3 regions of the Berryella intestinalis genome follow, and region 2 is predicted to be linked to each of the others. Evidence: predicted binding sites of a transcription regulator. Region 2 holds the regulator's gene; each other region holds the start of a gene.
What was found. Region 2 encodes HrcA, which represses chaperone genes, less so after heat shock. Its sites were predicted from a motif close to TNTTAGCANNCNNNNNNNNNGNNTGCTAANA; they were not measured.
Positions count from the first base shown of each region.

Region 1: the regulator HrcA is predicted to act here: its motif matches at 2,274-2,304, upstream of JI75_RS05585 (ATP-dependent Clp protease ATP-binding subunit).
Region 3: the regulator HrcA is predicted to act here: its motif matches at 2,577-2,607, upstream of htpG (molecular chaperone HtpG).

Region 1 is NZ_CP009302.1:1,259,765-1,264,456, reverse strand. Features, by position in the region: gene lysS (lysine--tRNA ligase) at 1-1,007, shown strand, start outside; gene JI75_RS05590 (nucleoid-associated protein) at 1,091-2,140, opposite strand; gene JI75_RS05585 (ATP-dependent Clp protease ATP-binding subunit) at 2,342-4,692, shown strand, end outside.
Region 2 is NZ_CP009302.1:865,814-870,505, reverse strand. Features, by position in the region: gene JI75_RS03875 (MiaB/RimO family radical SAM methylthiotransferase) at 1-373, opposite strand, end outside; gene dnaJ (molecular chaperone DnaJ) at 382-1,497, opposite strand; gene hrcA (heat-inducible transcriptional repressor HrcA) at 1,556-2,569, opposite strand; gene hemW (radical SAM family heme chaperone HemW) at 2,696-3,874, opposite strand; gene dusB (tRNA dihydrouridine synthase DusB) at 3,867-4,692, opposite strand, start outside.
Region 3 is NZ_CP009302.1:416,642-421,333, forward strand. Features, by position in the region: gene JI75_RS01685 (cell wall-binding repeat-containing protein) at 1-2,340, shown strand, start outside; gene htpG (molecular chaperone HtpG) at 2,668-4,569, shown strand; gene JI75_RS01695 (adenine phosphoribosyltransferase) at 4,615-4,692, shown strand, end outside.

The sequences.
Region 1 (4,692 bases), 390 kb from region 2:
TCGACCTCGTGGTGAACCCCGAGGTGCGCTCGACGTTCGAGAAGCGCTTCAAGATCATATCGGCCATCCGCCGCTACATGGAGGACAACGGTTTCTACGAGGTCGAGACCCCCATCCTCCACGCCATTCCCGGCGGTGCCAACGCGCGCCCCTTCGAGACGCACCATAACGCGCTCGATCGCGAGTTCTACCTGCGCATCGCCACCGAACTGCACCTGAAGCGCCTTCTGGTGGGCGGGTTCGAGCGCGTGTTCGAGATCGGGCGGCAGTTCCGCAACGAGGGCATGGATCCGTACCACAACCCCGAGTTCACCACGATGGAGGCCTATCAGGCGTTCACGGACCTCGAGGGCATGAAGCGGCTCACCCGCGGCTTCGTGCAGGCGGCCGCGCTCGCTGCGTGCGGGACGCTGAAGGTGAGCTACCAGGGTCAGGAGATCGACCTGGGAGGGGAGTGGCGCGACGCGAGCATGACCGAGCTCATCAACGAGCGCATCGCCGAGCCCGTCGACGTTTCCATGGACCGCGCCGAACTGGTGCGCATCGCGCGGGCCAACGGCGTGGGCCAGATCGAAGACGCGTGGGGCAACGGCAAGATCATCGGCGAGCTGTTCGAAGCCGTGGTCGAGGATACGCTCGTGCAGCCCACCTTCGTGTGCGATCACCCGCTCGAGGTGTCCCCGCTTGCGAAGAAGAAAGAGGACGACCCCGCCCTCACCCAGCGCTTCGAGCTGTTCATCTGCGGTCACGAGTACGCCAACGCCTTCAACGAGCTGAACGACCCGATCGACCAGGCCGAGCGGTTCCGCGCCCAGGTGGAGGCGAAGGATCTGGGAGACGACGAGGCCATGGGCTACGACGCGGACTACATCCGCGCCCTCGAGTACGGGATGCCGCCCGCAGGCGGCGTCGGCATCGGCATCGACCGTTTGGTCATGCTGCTCACCGACTCGGAATCCATCCGCGACGTGCTGCTGTTCCCCCATATGAGGAACGAAGCGCTCTAAATTGCCCGACGACGGGTCGGCCGCCTCGCCGATCGGGCGGCCGACCCGGGTTTGAAAAGCTGCGGGAAGGCGGTTTTTCCGCGCTACCGGTTCTCGATGTTCGAGATGTTCTTCACTTCGATCGAGATCAGGCCGTTCGGTTCGCTGCTGAACTCGATGAAGTCCGAGTTGCGGCTGTATTCGGCGGGAAACGAGATCTCGATGCCGGTGTCGGTGCGGATCTTGTGGGTCTTGGCGACGCGGCGCGCCGTATCCCTTCCCAGGTCGATGCGCGCGGGCAGGTTGCCCTCCTCGGCCGCTTCCCTGAAACGGCGCTTCATCTCGGCGTTGTCGCCGAACGCCTCCTCACCCAGCTTGTCGAGGTCGAACCCGTCGCCATCGCCGGACCCTTCCTGCACGCAGGCCTTCGCCTTCGACACGGCGAGCGCGGCGTTCGAGCCGTACTCTTTCGCCACCGCCTCGACCGTTTCGGTCACCTGGGAGAAGGTTTCCCTTCCCGATGCCGCGGTCGAGCACTGCAAAAGGCCGTCGGCCAGAAGCCAGCGGTCCTCTCCGGCGATCCGGCGCTTCCTGTCCGAGATCTCGATCTTGCCGCTTCGCAGGTCGATCAGGGCGTATGACTGCACTTTCTGCGAAGGGTTGGGAAGGATCGCGTAGCGCCGCGCGATGTCGGTGCGCCCGCCGCCTCCCACCTCGTGCATGTAGGCCTGCTTGATCTCGAAGAGGAAGATGCCGAAGAAGCGCCGCGCACGCCCGCTGAACGCGGCCGCCGCCTCGGCCTCGCTCGCATCGGCGGCGGGCTGGTCGGGCTCCTCTTCGAAGTCGGCCACCAGCAGGTCGGTCGAGGCGGGGCTGGCCGCGTTCCCAAGCTCCGTTCCCAGGAAGTCCGCTATCTGGGCGGATAGCTCCACGAAGCCGCGCTGGCCGTTCGCATAGCCTTGCAGCTCGTCTGAAAACGCGCTGTCCTCGTAGAAGGTCCCGTGCTGGTTGTCGATGCTTCCCAGCGCCTTTCTCATATGCTTTTCGATGAAGCTGCGCGCGGTTTTCCCCTCGAGGTCGATTTCCTCGCGCGCGATCACGTTGACGGCGGAATCGAAGTCGAATACGTGGATGATCGCGTGGTTGATCTTCATAGCGGACGGCTCTCCTTTTGAAGGCGATGACGGAATGCGGCTCTGAGCGGACAAGCATAGCACGCAACGGCGGCTTGCCGCCCCACCGCGGCGCTGTGGTTTTGCCTTGTTCTCTGGTGTCGGGAAGGTGTCGAATTGGCACTCAAAAATGAAGAGTGCTAGGATTGCAGAAACCTGAAACGACAGAAAGGCAGGTTGCCTGTGTCATTCGAGAAATTCACGGACAAGGCGCGCAAGGTCCTCGTCCTCGCTCAGGACGAGGCGCGCGTCCTTCACCAGCCCTACGTGGGCACCGAGCACCTTCTTTTGGGGCTCATACAGGAAAAAGACGGCCTGGCCGCCCAGGCGCTCCAGAGGCTCAACGTTCAGCACGAGGCGGTGGTCCAGGGCATTCGCCAGGTAGTCACCATCGACGCCGACGCCGACGTGTCCGGGCACCTCTCGTTCACGCCGCGCGTCAAGCGGGTCCTCGAAAACGCGCTGCGCGAGGCCATGCAGATGGGTCAGAGCTACATCTCCACCGAGCACCTGCTGCTGGGCATCGTGCGCGAGGGAGAGGGCACGGCGCTCAGCGTGCTGTCCCGCCTGAACGTTTCGGGCGACGACATCCGCGGCGCCCTGAACGACCTGGTGGGCCAAAGCCCGGTGTATGCCGGGCGCAACCCCTTCGTGCAAGATCCCCAGAAGGGCGATTCCCCGTTGAAGGAGTTCGGCACCGACCTCACCAAGAAGGCGCGCGAGGGAAAGCTCGACCCGGTCATCGGGCGCGCCGGCGAGATCGAGCGCATCATGCAGACGCTCTCGCGGCGCCAGAAGAACAACCCGCTGCTGATCGGCGAGCCCGGCGTGGGCAAAACCGCCGCAGTCGAGGGCTTGGCGCAGCTCATCGTATCGAACCAGGTGCCCGATATCCTGCGGGACAAGCGCGTGGTGACGCTCGACCTCTCTGCGCTCGTGGCGGGGTCGAAGTACCGTGGCGAGTTCGAGGACCGTTTGAAGAAGGTCGTGCGCGAGGTCGCCGATGCGGGCGACATCATCCTGTTCATCGACGAGATCCACACGCTCATCGGAGCGGGTTCGGCCGAAGGGTCCATCGACGCCGCAGCCATCCTCAAGCCGCCCCTGTCCCGCGGCGAGATCCAGGTGATCGGCGCCACCACCATCGACGAGTACCGCAAGCACTTCGAGAAGGACTCGGCCCTCAACCGCCGATTCCAGCCGCTTACGGTGGGCGAGCCCAACGAAGAGCAGGCCATCCGCATCATGGAGGGGCTGCGCGACCGCTACGAGGCCCATCACCGCGTGCACTTCACCGACGAGTCGCTCCATGCGGCGGTCAAGCTGTCGAACCGCTACATCCAGGACCGCTTCCTTCCCGACAAGGCCATCGACGTGCTCGACGAGGCCGGCGCGCGCATGCGCATCCGCAACATGACGCTTCCCCCCGAGCTGCACGAGCTGGACGAGGAGCTGCGCTCGGTCAAGGCGCGCAAGGAAGAGGCGATCGCCGCCCAGGATTTCGAGGAGGCGGCGCGCCTGCGCGATGAAGAGGGCCAGCTCAAGCAGAAGCGCGACGAAGCGCGGCAGAGGTGGGAGGACGAGTCCTCCAAAACCGTGCAGGAGGTTACGGTCGAAGACATCGCCGACATCGTCTCCCAATCCACCGGCGTGCCCGTGTCGAACCTCACGGAAGCCGAGACCGAGAAGCTCCTGCGCATGGAGTCGGTGCTGCACGAACGCGTCATCGGCCAGGACGAGGCCGTTACGGCGCTGTCCAAGGCCATCCGCCGCAGCCGCGCGGGCCTGAAGGACCCCAAGCGCCCCAGCGGCTCGTTCATCTTCCTGGGCCCGTCGGGCGTGGGCAAGACCGAGCTCGCCAAGACGCTCGCCGAGTTCCTGTTCAACAGCGAAGAGGCGCTGCTGAGCTTCGATATGTCCGAGTACATGGAGAAGCATACGGTGTCGCGCCTGGTCGGCTCGCCCCCCGGTTACGTCGGCTACGACGAGGGCGGCCAGCTCACCACGGCGGTTCGCCAGAGGCCCTATTCGGTGCTGCTGTTCGACGAGATCGAGAAGGCCCATCCCGACGTGTTCAACATCCTGCTCCAGATCCTCGAAGAGGGTCGCCTGACCGACGGGCAGGGGCGCACGGTCGATTTCCGCAACACCGTCATCATCATGACGTCGAACGTGGGCGCGCGCGAGATCGCCTCCACGCAAACGCTCGGCTTCAGCGCCGACGCGGGGGCCGGCTTGTCGGACAAGGAGATCCAAGGCCGCGTTATGAGCGAGCTCAAGAAGCTGTTCAGACCCGAATTCCTGAACCGTCTGGACGAGATCATCGTCTTCAAGTCGCTTACCGAAGACCAGATCGTCCGCATCGTCCGCCTCATGATCGACGATCTGCGCGAGCGCATGATCGCGCAGGGGATGTCCGTCAACCTCAGCGACGAGGCGTGCAGGCTCATCGCCAAGGAGGGTACCGACAAGACGTTCGGGGCGCGTCCCTTGCGCCGCGCCATCCAGCGCATGCTGGAAGACCGTCTTTCCGA
Region 2 (4,692 bases):
TGCTCACCCGCGTGCGGAAGCCCTCGCCCATGCGCAGGGCGCGGGCGCCCGGGTCGGACGGGATGCGCTCCGACAGGCGCCCCTTGGGCACCACTTCGACGCGCGCATCCATGTCCCTGAACTCGCCCGGGTCGATGGCCGATGCGCAGCCGGTTACCAGCACCTGGGAATACCCGTTCGCGCGCAGCGCCTGGCGGACGGCCTTGCGGGCCTTCTTGTCGGCCTCGCCCGTGACCGTGCAGGTGTTCACCACCACGAGGTCGGCCTGCTCCATAGAGACCGAGCGGCCGCCCTGCGCGATGAGGGCGGCCGCTACGTCGTCGGATTCGACGCGGTTGACCTTGCATCCTAGATTGATCACCGTGAACTTCAAGGCGCCCCTTAGTTGAACACGTCGCGCAGGCGCTCGAGCGGGCTGCGCGCGTCCGACACTTCGTCGCCCAGCTCCTGGGCCAGCTGCTCGAGCAGATCGCGCTGCTTTTTGGTTACCTTCTTGGGAATGACCACGTTCACGTGGACGAACAGGTCGCCGCGCGCATCGCTGCGGAAGCGCGGGAGCCCGAATCCCTTGACGCGAACCACCTGGTCGTTCTGGCATCCTTCGGGCACATGGACCGACACCTGCTCATCGGGCATGATCCCGCCCAGCGAGATATCGGCCCCGAGGGCCGCCTGGACCATGCTGACGTTCGCCCGCACATGCAGGTTGTCGCCGTCGCGCTCGAAGAACTCGTGGGGCTGGATGCGGCAGGTGACGATGAGGTCGCCCGACTTGGCTCCGCGCAGACCCGCCTCGCCGAAGCCGCTCACGCGCAGCTGCTGGGCATCGCGGATGCCGGCGGGCACCTCCACCGTCACCCGCTGACGGTCGGGGACGCGGCCCTGGCCGTCGCACTCCGAGCAGGGGTTCTCGATGACGCGGCCCGTCCCGCCGCAGCGCGGGCACGTGGTCGCGGTCTGCATGTCGCCCAGAAACGTCCGCTGGACGGTGACCACGCGGCCGCGGCCCTGGCAGTCGGGGCAGGTGACCTCCTTGCCGTCCTCGCCCAAACCCGAGCACTCGGGGCACGGGGAGAGCCGGTCGTACACGATCTCCTTCTTGACCCCGGTCGCCACTTCCTCGAGCGTCAGGCGCAGCCCCACGCCCATGTCGCGGCCCTCGCGACGGGCGGAGGGGTTCTGCGCTCCCCCGTTGAAAAACGAGCTGAAGATGTCGCCCATGCCGCCGAACAGGTCGTCGAAGTCAACGTAGCCGCCGGCCCCCGACGGGCCGCCCGCAGCGCCGGGAACGGTCCCGAACCGATCGTAGGCCGAGCGCTTGGCCGGGTCGGATAGAACGTCGTATGCCTCGTTCAGCTCCTTGAACTGGTCTTCCGCATCCTCCGATCCGTTCACGTCGGGATGGAGCTTGCGCGCCTTGCTTCGGAACGCCTTCTTGATCTCGCTGTCAGACGCCCCGCGCGCGACACCCAGAACCTCGTACAGATCTTTGGCCATGCTTCGGCATACCTTCTTTCGCTATCGGGCAAAACGAGCCCGCTTCCTTTTTTCGATTCTAGTCTTCGTCAAGCGCCGCGCTCGCGATGCGCACCGCCTTGAGCACGCGCGAGTAGTCCATGCGCGTCGGGCCGATCACCGCCACCACGCCGGCCGAATCCCCGCGTCCGTAGCGGTTCGCCACAACCGAGACGCCGGAAAGCTGCTCGGTGGGGTTCTCGCTGCCGATGCGCACCATCGGGGCGCCCCGCTCGGCATCGGAGGTGGGATCGAGTATCTGGAGGAGCACCGCGTCGTCTTCGAGCACCTGCATGATGGGGATGAGCGCACTCGACTCGCTGAACTCCGGCTTGCGCGCCAGCGAGCTCATGCCGATACGGTGCGCATGCGCGGTGTCGTGCTCGTGCAGGCAGGCTATGATCTCGTCGATGACGAGGCGCACCAGGGGGTTTCCGAAGTAGTGGTTGCTCAGGCCCTCGGCGCTCATCTTCACGTCGCGCGCCGAGCGGCCCGCGAAGAAGTCGTTCAGGATGCGCTGCACCTCCGAGAGCCTCTCGGGCTCCACCGCTTCGGCGAACTCCATCTGGCGGTTGTAGACCTGGGCGTCTTTGGTGACGACCACGACCACGGCCTGGCGATCCGAAAGGGAGATGAGGGTGATCTGCTTCACCGTGGCCGTCCGCGCGAGGGGCGCGACCACGATGGAGAGGCAGTCGGTAAGGCGGGCGAGGGCGTTGGAGGCCGAATCCAGAAGCTCGTCGAGCTCGCTCGCGCTGCTTTTGAGGCGCTCGACCAGCTCGCGATCGTCCTCGCCGTGGCTGATGGCCCCGTTGGCCAAAAGGTTGTCCACGAACGTGCGGTACCCCAGGTCGGTGGGTATGCGCCCGGCCGACGTGTGGGGCTGGGAGATATAGCCGGCGTCCTCGAGGTAGGACAGCTCGTTGCGCACGGTCGCCGGGCTGACCCCCAGGTTGTAGCGCTCGGTCAGCGTGCGCGAGCCGACGGGAAGCGCTTGCGCCACGTACTCCTCGATGAGAACGGCCAGCACGCGCTGGCGCCTATCCGAAAGCATCGATGCCACCTCCCTGATACAACCGCGCGCGAAAACGCGCACCCGATGCCGTCCGCTGTATTCTAGCAGTTAGCCCCACGGTGTGCTAAGAGACGCCTTTCGCGGCACAACCCCACAACCAAAGCGTTACTTCGCCTCTGCGGGGCCCGCCGGTCCGTCGGGAACCTGCGCGCACCCGAGGATGCGTCCGTACAGGTCGTTTCCGCACAGCCACCCCGCGTCGGTCGGCCGCCAGCGACCGTCGGCGCGCTCGACGTACCCCTGCGCCGCAAGCGACTCGAGCTCGCCGCGCAGATGGGGAAAGGCCCCGATCGCACGGGAGACCAGCGCCTCGCTCGGCCCCTGGCTCATCCTCATGCCCAACATGACGTCTTCCACCAGCGCTTCGCGGGCGGATATGCGCTCTTCCACCGCGCCGTCGCGCACGCGGATGCGCTCGCCTTCGTTTTGCAGCATCGATACCGCCGAAGTGCCCAGCCCCAGGTACGGCACGCCCGTCCAGTACGCGCGGTTGTGCCGGCACTCGAAGCCGGGTTTCGCGTAGCTTGCCACTTCGTACCGATGAAAACCAGCTGCGACCAGCAATTCTTCCGCAGTGCGCATATGGTCGGCCTGCGTATCGCCGTCGGGGTCGGGCACCTCCCCCGCCTCGATGGCGCGCGCAAGCGGCGTGCCCTCCTCGACGGACAGCGGATAGACGCTCACGTGGGAAACCCCCGCCTCGATGGCCGCTTCGACGCTGCGGCACAGCGATTCTTCGCCCTGCCCCGGAATGCCGCACATCAGATCGCAGCTGACGTTGTCGAAGCGAAGCCGGGCAGCCCCGATGGCGCACCGGGCCGCCTCGGCGTCGTGCGCGCGGCCGAGCAGAGCCAAAACCCCGTCGTCGAAGCTCTGAACGCCGATCGAGAGGCGGTTCACGCCCATCGCCCAGGCGTCGCACACGATACGGTCGGTGAGGCTCTCGGGGTTCGCCTCCATCGTGACCTCGCACCGATCGGGAGAAAGGTTCATCGACAGCGACAGCGCGTACAGAAGCGACGAGAGATTCGACAGCCCGAGGTGGGTCGGGGTTCCACCGCCGATGTAGACGGTCTCGACCTGCGACAGCTCCCCTGCGCGCGACGCGCGGAACAGCTCCACCACCAGCCGCTCGACGTAAGTGCGCACCGCAGCGTCGTCGCACGCGACCGCCTCGGTCGAAAAGTCGCAGTACGAGCAGCGCTTCTTGCAGAACGGGATGTGGATGTAGAGGGCCCCGAACGGCTCGTGCGAAGCGAGCAGGGACGTCGCGGCCCTAGACATGGCCGCATCGCGCATCGAGCGCGTCGTGGAGTGAAGCCTGCTCGATCATGTCGTCGAGCACCGAGTCGAACTCGGCAAGCGTCGAGCAGCGGGTGAACCGCGCGCGGGCCGCCGAGGCCCCGGGAATGCCCGCGACGTACCACATGGCATGCTTGCGCATCCGCACGATCTGGCCTTCTGCCCGCTCGGCCAAAAGCCGTGCATGGCGCCGCGCCATCTCGATCCGCTCGCGCACCGTAGGGAGGTCGGGAACCTCCCGACCCTCGAGGGCGGCCTTCACCTGGGAGAACACCCAGGGGTTTCCCTGGGCCCCGCGCGCGATCATGATCGAGGCGCACCCGGTGTCCCGAACGAGGGCGCGGGCCGAAGCCGCATCGACCGCGTCCCCGTTGGCGATCACGGGGACCGAAACGGCCCGCCTCACCCGCGCGATCGCCCCGCGATCGGAGCGGCCCCTGTACATCTGGCGCGCGAAGCGGCCGTGAACGACCATCGAAGCCGCGCCGGCGTCCTCCATGCGGCGCGCGAAATCCACGCACGTCTCGACGCCCTCGTCGTATCCGCGCCGGAACTTCACGGCCACCGGGTGCTCGATCGCCGCGCCGACCGCCGACACGATGCGGGCGGCCAGCTCGGGATCGCGCATCAGAGCCGCGCCGTCCCCTTTGCCCGTGATCTTGCGGGCGGGGCACCCCATGTTGATGTCGAGGTAGACCAGTGCTTCTCCCAGCGCGTCTTCCACCCATGCCGCCTGCGCGGCCATGGTGTCGGGCTCGTGGCCGAAGATCTGGACCGCGATGCGGTCCTCCCCTTCTCCC
Region 3 (4,692 bases), 450 kb from region 2:
CCCTACAACAGCCCCAGCGGCTATTACCAGGTGCTCATCTCAAGCGACCTGAACGGCAAGGACAAGGCCGCTTCGCTTCGCTTCGACTGGTCGACCATCCGAGACCACGCCGATTTCCGCGGCCTCAACGCGGCTATCAAGGCGGCGACCGACAAGGGGTACAAGGCGTCGAACTACACGTCCTCGACGTTCGAGGCGTTCTCGAACGCGCTGAAGGAGGCTCAGCGCATCGCCGGCGACCCCCAGGCTTCCCAAGAAGCCATCGACGGCGCGCTCTCTGCTCTCAACGATGCGGTGGGAGGTTTGCGTGCGATCCAGAACCAAGGGCACGCCCAGACCGTCAACCTGGGCCTGAGCGCCTTCAACGCCCCCTATGACGGGTCGGGCGTCCAAGACATCGGCTGGGCGGGGAGCCGCGTGCGCTTCGGCATCGACGGAGCCTCGTGGCGCGTGCTCGATGCCCAGCAGGGCGTCATCATGAGCGAGACCGTCCTGAGCAACACCCCCTTCAGCGCCGAGCCCGCAGAGGACGAGGAAGCCCCGGTCGCTGCCGAGTCGTGGGAGAAGAGCCTGCTGCGCTCGTACCTGAACAAGGAGTACTACGAAAAGGCGTTCGGCGATGCGGACAAGGCGGCCATCGCCACATCCACCATCAAGAACGAGGCGGCCGGATCGTCGCAGGCCGATACCCAGGACAAGGTATACGTCTTGTCCAAGAAGGAGTTCACGAACGCATCGTACGGTTTCTACGACGACGCGTCCCGCGCGAGCGCGGAGGGCTCCCAGTCGCAGTTCACGCGCACGCCCGGTAACCTGGGCATCCAGCTGGTCACCGTGGCCGGCCTGATGGATGTGTGGGGGTCGGCCATGGAGCTTCCCGGCTACATCGGCAGCCTCGGATCGTCCCCGGTCCTGCGCTTGAACGAGGCGAACGTGCTGCTCACCACCCCGGCGGGTTCCGATATCCCCGCAGGGATCCAGGCGCCTCGCGCCACCGACGAGAACGTGTGGAAGCTCACGCTTCTGGACTCCTCGCGCGCGTTCGATGCGAAGGCGGTGTCCAAGAACGGAAACCGGGTCGTTGTCGAGTACACGTCCGGAGCAACCGAGGGCAGCCAGGTTTCCGCGCTGATCGAGCGCACGGACGGCTCGAAGACGGTCGTTTCGGGATACGGGACGGTCGCGGCGAGGGCTGCGGCGAAGGGCAAGGCCGCTTTCGACCTTCCCGCGGGCTTCGACGCGTCGAAAGACAAGCTGTACCTGTTCAGCGAGACGGTGGGAGAGGTGAGCAACCTCGCCTCGAAGAAGGTGGCGATCGATCTGTCGAACCTGGCTCCCGTTTCGGACACGAATTGGAACCGCCTTTCGGGCGATGACGCGTTCGGCACGATGAAGGCCATCACGTCCAGCTCGGCCGGCTGGGCGGACAAGTCCTGCGACACGGTTGTCCTGGCCACGTCGGGCGGGTACTGGGACGCCCTGTCCGCCGCCGCTCTGGCGGGCGCGCATCGCTGCCCGGTCCTCATCACGGACGGCTCGTCGCTGACCGCGGAGACGAAGTCCGAGATCGAGCGCTTGGGCGCGAAGAACGTGTACGTGTGCGGCGGCCCGGCGGCGGTGTCCGACGACGTGGTGCGCGCGGTTGACGCCATCCCCGGAGTCAACGCCCCCGTCCGTCTGTTCGGCGACGACGCCCAGCAGACGGCGGTGAAGATCGCCCAGCAGGTGCGCAAGGACTCTGCAGCCAAGACCTGCGTGATCGCCACGTCCGCCGGATTCTACGACGCCCTGTCCGTGTCTCCTTGGGCATACGCTTCGATCATGCCGGTGTATCTGACGGATGCATCGGGCAACCTGGGCGAAGCGGCGCTGGCCGACATCAAGGCCGCGGGCTACACCGATGCGATCATCGTCGGCGGAACCGCCGCCATCACCGAGGGGACGCAAAGCGCCCTGACGTCTTCGGGCGGCGTACCGGCGGGTTCCGTCCAGCGGTTGGCCGGCCAGGATGCCTGGAAGACCTCCGCCGCGATCGCGCAGAAGCAGATCGAGACGGTGCCCGGTGCGGCCGACACCGTGGGCTTGGCGGATGGTAACGGGTACTGGGATGCGCTTACCGGCGCGGCCCTTATCGGCAAGGCGGGCGGCGTGATGCTGCTCGTGCCGCATGACGGGCCCACCGCCGACGGGTACGCGTTCAGCTACGACTCCCACGTGATCGACTCGGTGATCGCGGGCCATGCGGGCGAGTCCTCGCAGGGGTTCGTGTTCGGGGGGACCGCGGCCGTTCCCCAGGCTACGATGGACGCTGCGAAGAAGGCGGCCCAGCTCGGCCGATAGGTTCGTTCGGGCGCTGGGACGGCGCCTTTCGAAGGTGCATTGCAGCACCGAGGGCTCGGGAGCGGGTTTCGGCTCGCTCCCGAGCCCTTTTGCGTTTGCGCCCCGCTTTCTCACATCGCCGCGAACGGGGCTCCACCGGTTCTGCACAGCGCGAACCCTCCGTCGACCGTTCGGTTACCGTGCGGCCTTTCCATACCCAAGGTTCCTTGACAGCCCAGTGGCCCGCGTTAAAATCTGTCTGGCACTCTAAAGCCACGACTGCTAAGCGCGGCGTTTCGCGGCGGACGTTCGAGGTCCCGCCGCAGGGCGATGAAAGGACGGATCGGCATGCGCAAATTCAAAACCGAGAGCAAGAAGCTTCTCGACCTTATGATCAACTCCATCTACACGAACCGTGAGATATTCCTGCGCGAACTCATCTCGAACGCGTCGGATGCGGTCGACAAGCTGTACTTCAAGAGCCTCACCGACGACGCGGTTGTCATCGACCGCAGCGAACTGGCCATCGAGGTGTCCTTCGACAAGGAGGCCCGCACGATCACCGTTTCCGACAACGGCATCGGCATGACGGCCGACGAGCTGGAGAAGTTCCTGGGCACCATCGCGCACTCCGGATCCGAGCAGTTCAAGGGCGATCCCGAGGTGGCCGCTTCCACTGAAGCCGACATCATCGGCCAGTTCGGTGTCGGGTTCTACTCGTCGTTCATGGTGGCCAAAAGCGTCCGCGTGGTTTCGCGCGCGTACGGGTCGGACGAGGCCAGCTGCTGGTCCAGCAACGGCATCGAGGGCTACACCATCTCGCCTGCCGAGCGCGCGACGCACGGCACCGACGTCATCATGACGCTGAAGGACAGCACCGAGGAAGAGGATTACGACGCCTATCTTTCCGAATGGGGCCTGAAAGACCTCATCCGCCGTTACAGCAACTACGTGCGTTATCCCATCAAGATGACGGTCACCAAGCGCCGTCCCATCCCCAAGCCCGAAGATGCGGGCGAAGATTACGTCCAGCAATACGAGGACTACACCGATGTCGAGACCGTGAACTCGATGGTTCCCATTTGGAAGCGCCGCAAGTCCGACGTGACGCAGGAGGACTACGACGAGTTCTACAAGTCGGACTTCCATGACTTCACCGAGCCGGCCCGCACCATCAGCGTTCATGCCGAAGGGGCGCTGTCCTACGACGCGCTGCTGTTCGTCCCGAAGCGCCCGCCGTTCGATCTGTACTCGCGCGATTACGAGAAGGGCCTCGCGCTGTACAGCTCCAACGTGCTGATCATGAACAAGTGCGCCGAGCTGCTTCCCGACCATTACATGTTCGTGCGCGGCGTGGTGGATTCGTCCGACCTCACGCTGAACATCTCGCGCGAGACGCTGCAGCACAACAGCCAGCTGCGCGCCATCGCCAACAAGGTGGAGAAGAAGATCACGGCCGAGCTGGAGAAGATGCGCGACAACGACCGAGAGGACTACGAGGCGTTCTTCGAGCATTTCGGGCGTGCGCTGAAGTTCGGCATCTACACCAGCTACGGGGCGAAGTCCGACGAGCTGTCCGGGCTTTTGATGTTCTACTCGGCATCCAAGAAGTGCATGGTCACGCTGGCGGAGTACGTCGAGGCGATGCCCGAGGGCCAGGGCGCCATCTACTACGCCTGCGGCGAATCGCTTGCCCACCTGGACAAGCTTCCCATGGTGAAGGCGGCCCGTGCGAAGGGCTTCGACGTGCTGCTGTGCACCGAGGACGTCGACGAGTTCTGCTTCCAGGCCCTGGGCCGTTTCGACGACCGGGAGATCGCCAACGTGGCCGGCGCCGATCTCGATCTGGCTACCGATGAGGAGAAGGCTGCGGCCGAAGAGGCCAGCAAGGCCAACGAGGGCATGTTCGAGAAGATGCGGGACATGCTGGGCGAGTCGGTGAGCAAGGTGGTGGTTTCCACGCGCCTGACCGACGTTCCCGCCGCGCTTACCACGGCCGGTCCCATATCGCTCGAGATGGAGAAGCTGCTATCGCGCATGCCGGATGGGCAGGGCGCCAAATCGGAGCGCGTGCTGGAGCTGAACGCCGGCCATCGCGTTTTCGGGGTTCTGAAGGCTGCCCACGATGCGGGCGACGATAAGAAGCTGCGGCTCTACACTGATTTGCTGTACAATCAGGCTTTGCTGATCGAAGGCATGCCCATCGAGGACCCGATGGCCTTCGCCGAGCAGATCAGCGAGCTGATGTAGCATTTCACGAGAGGGCGCCGATCTGTTTCGGTGCGAAGGAGCATCATGGCATTCGATTACGAGAGCCTCATCGCAAGCATCCCCGATTATCCCGAGCCGGGCGTGGTGTTCAAGGACATCACG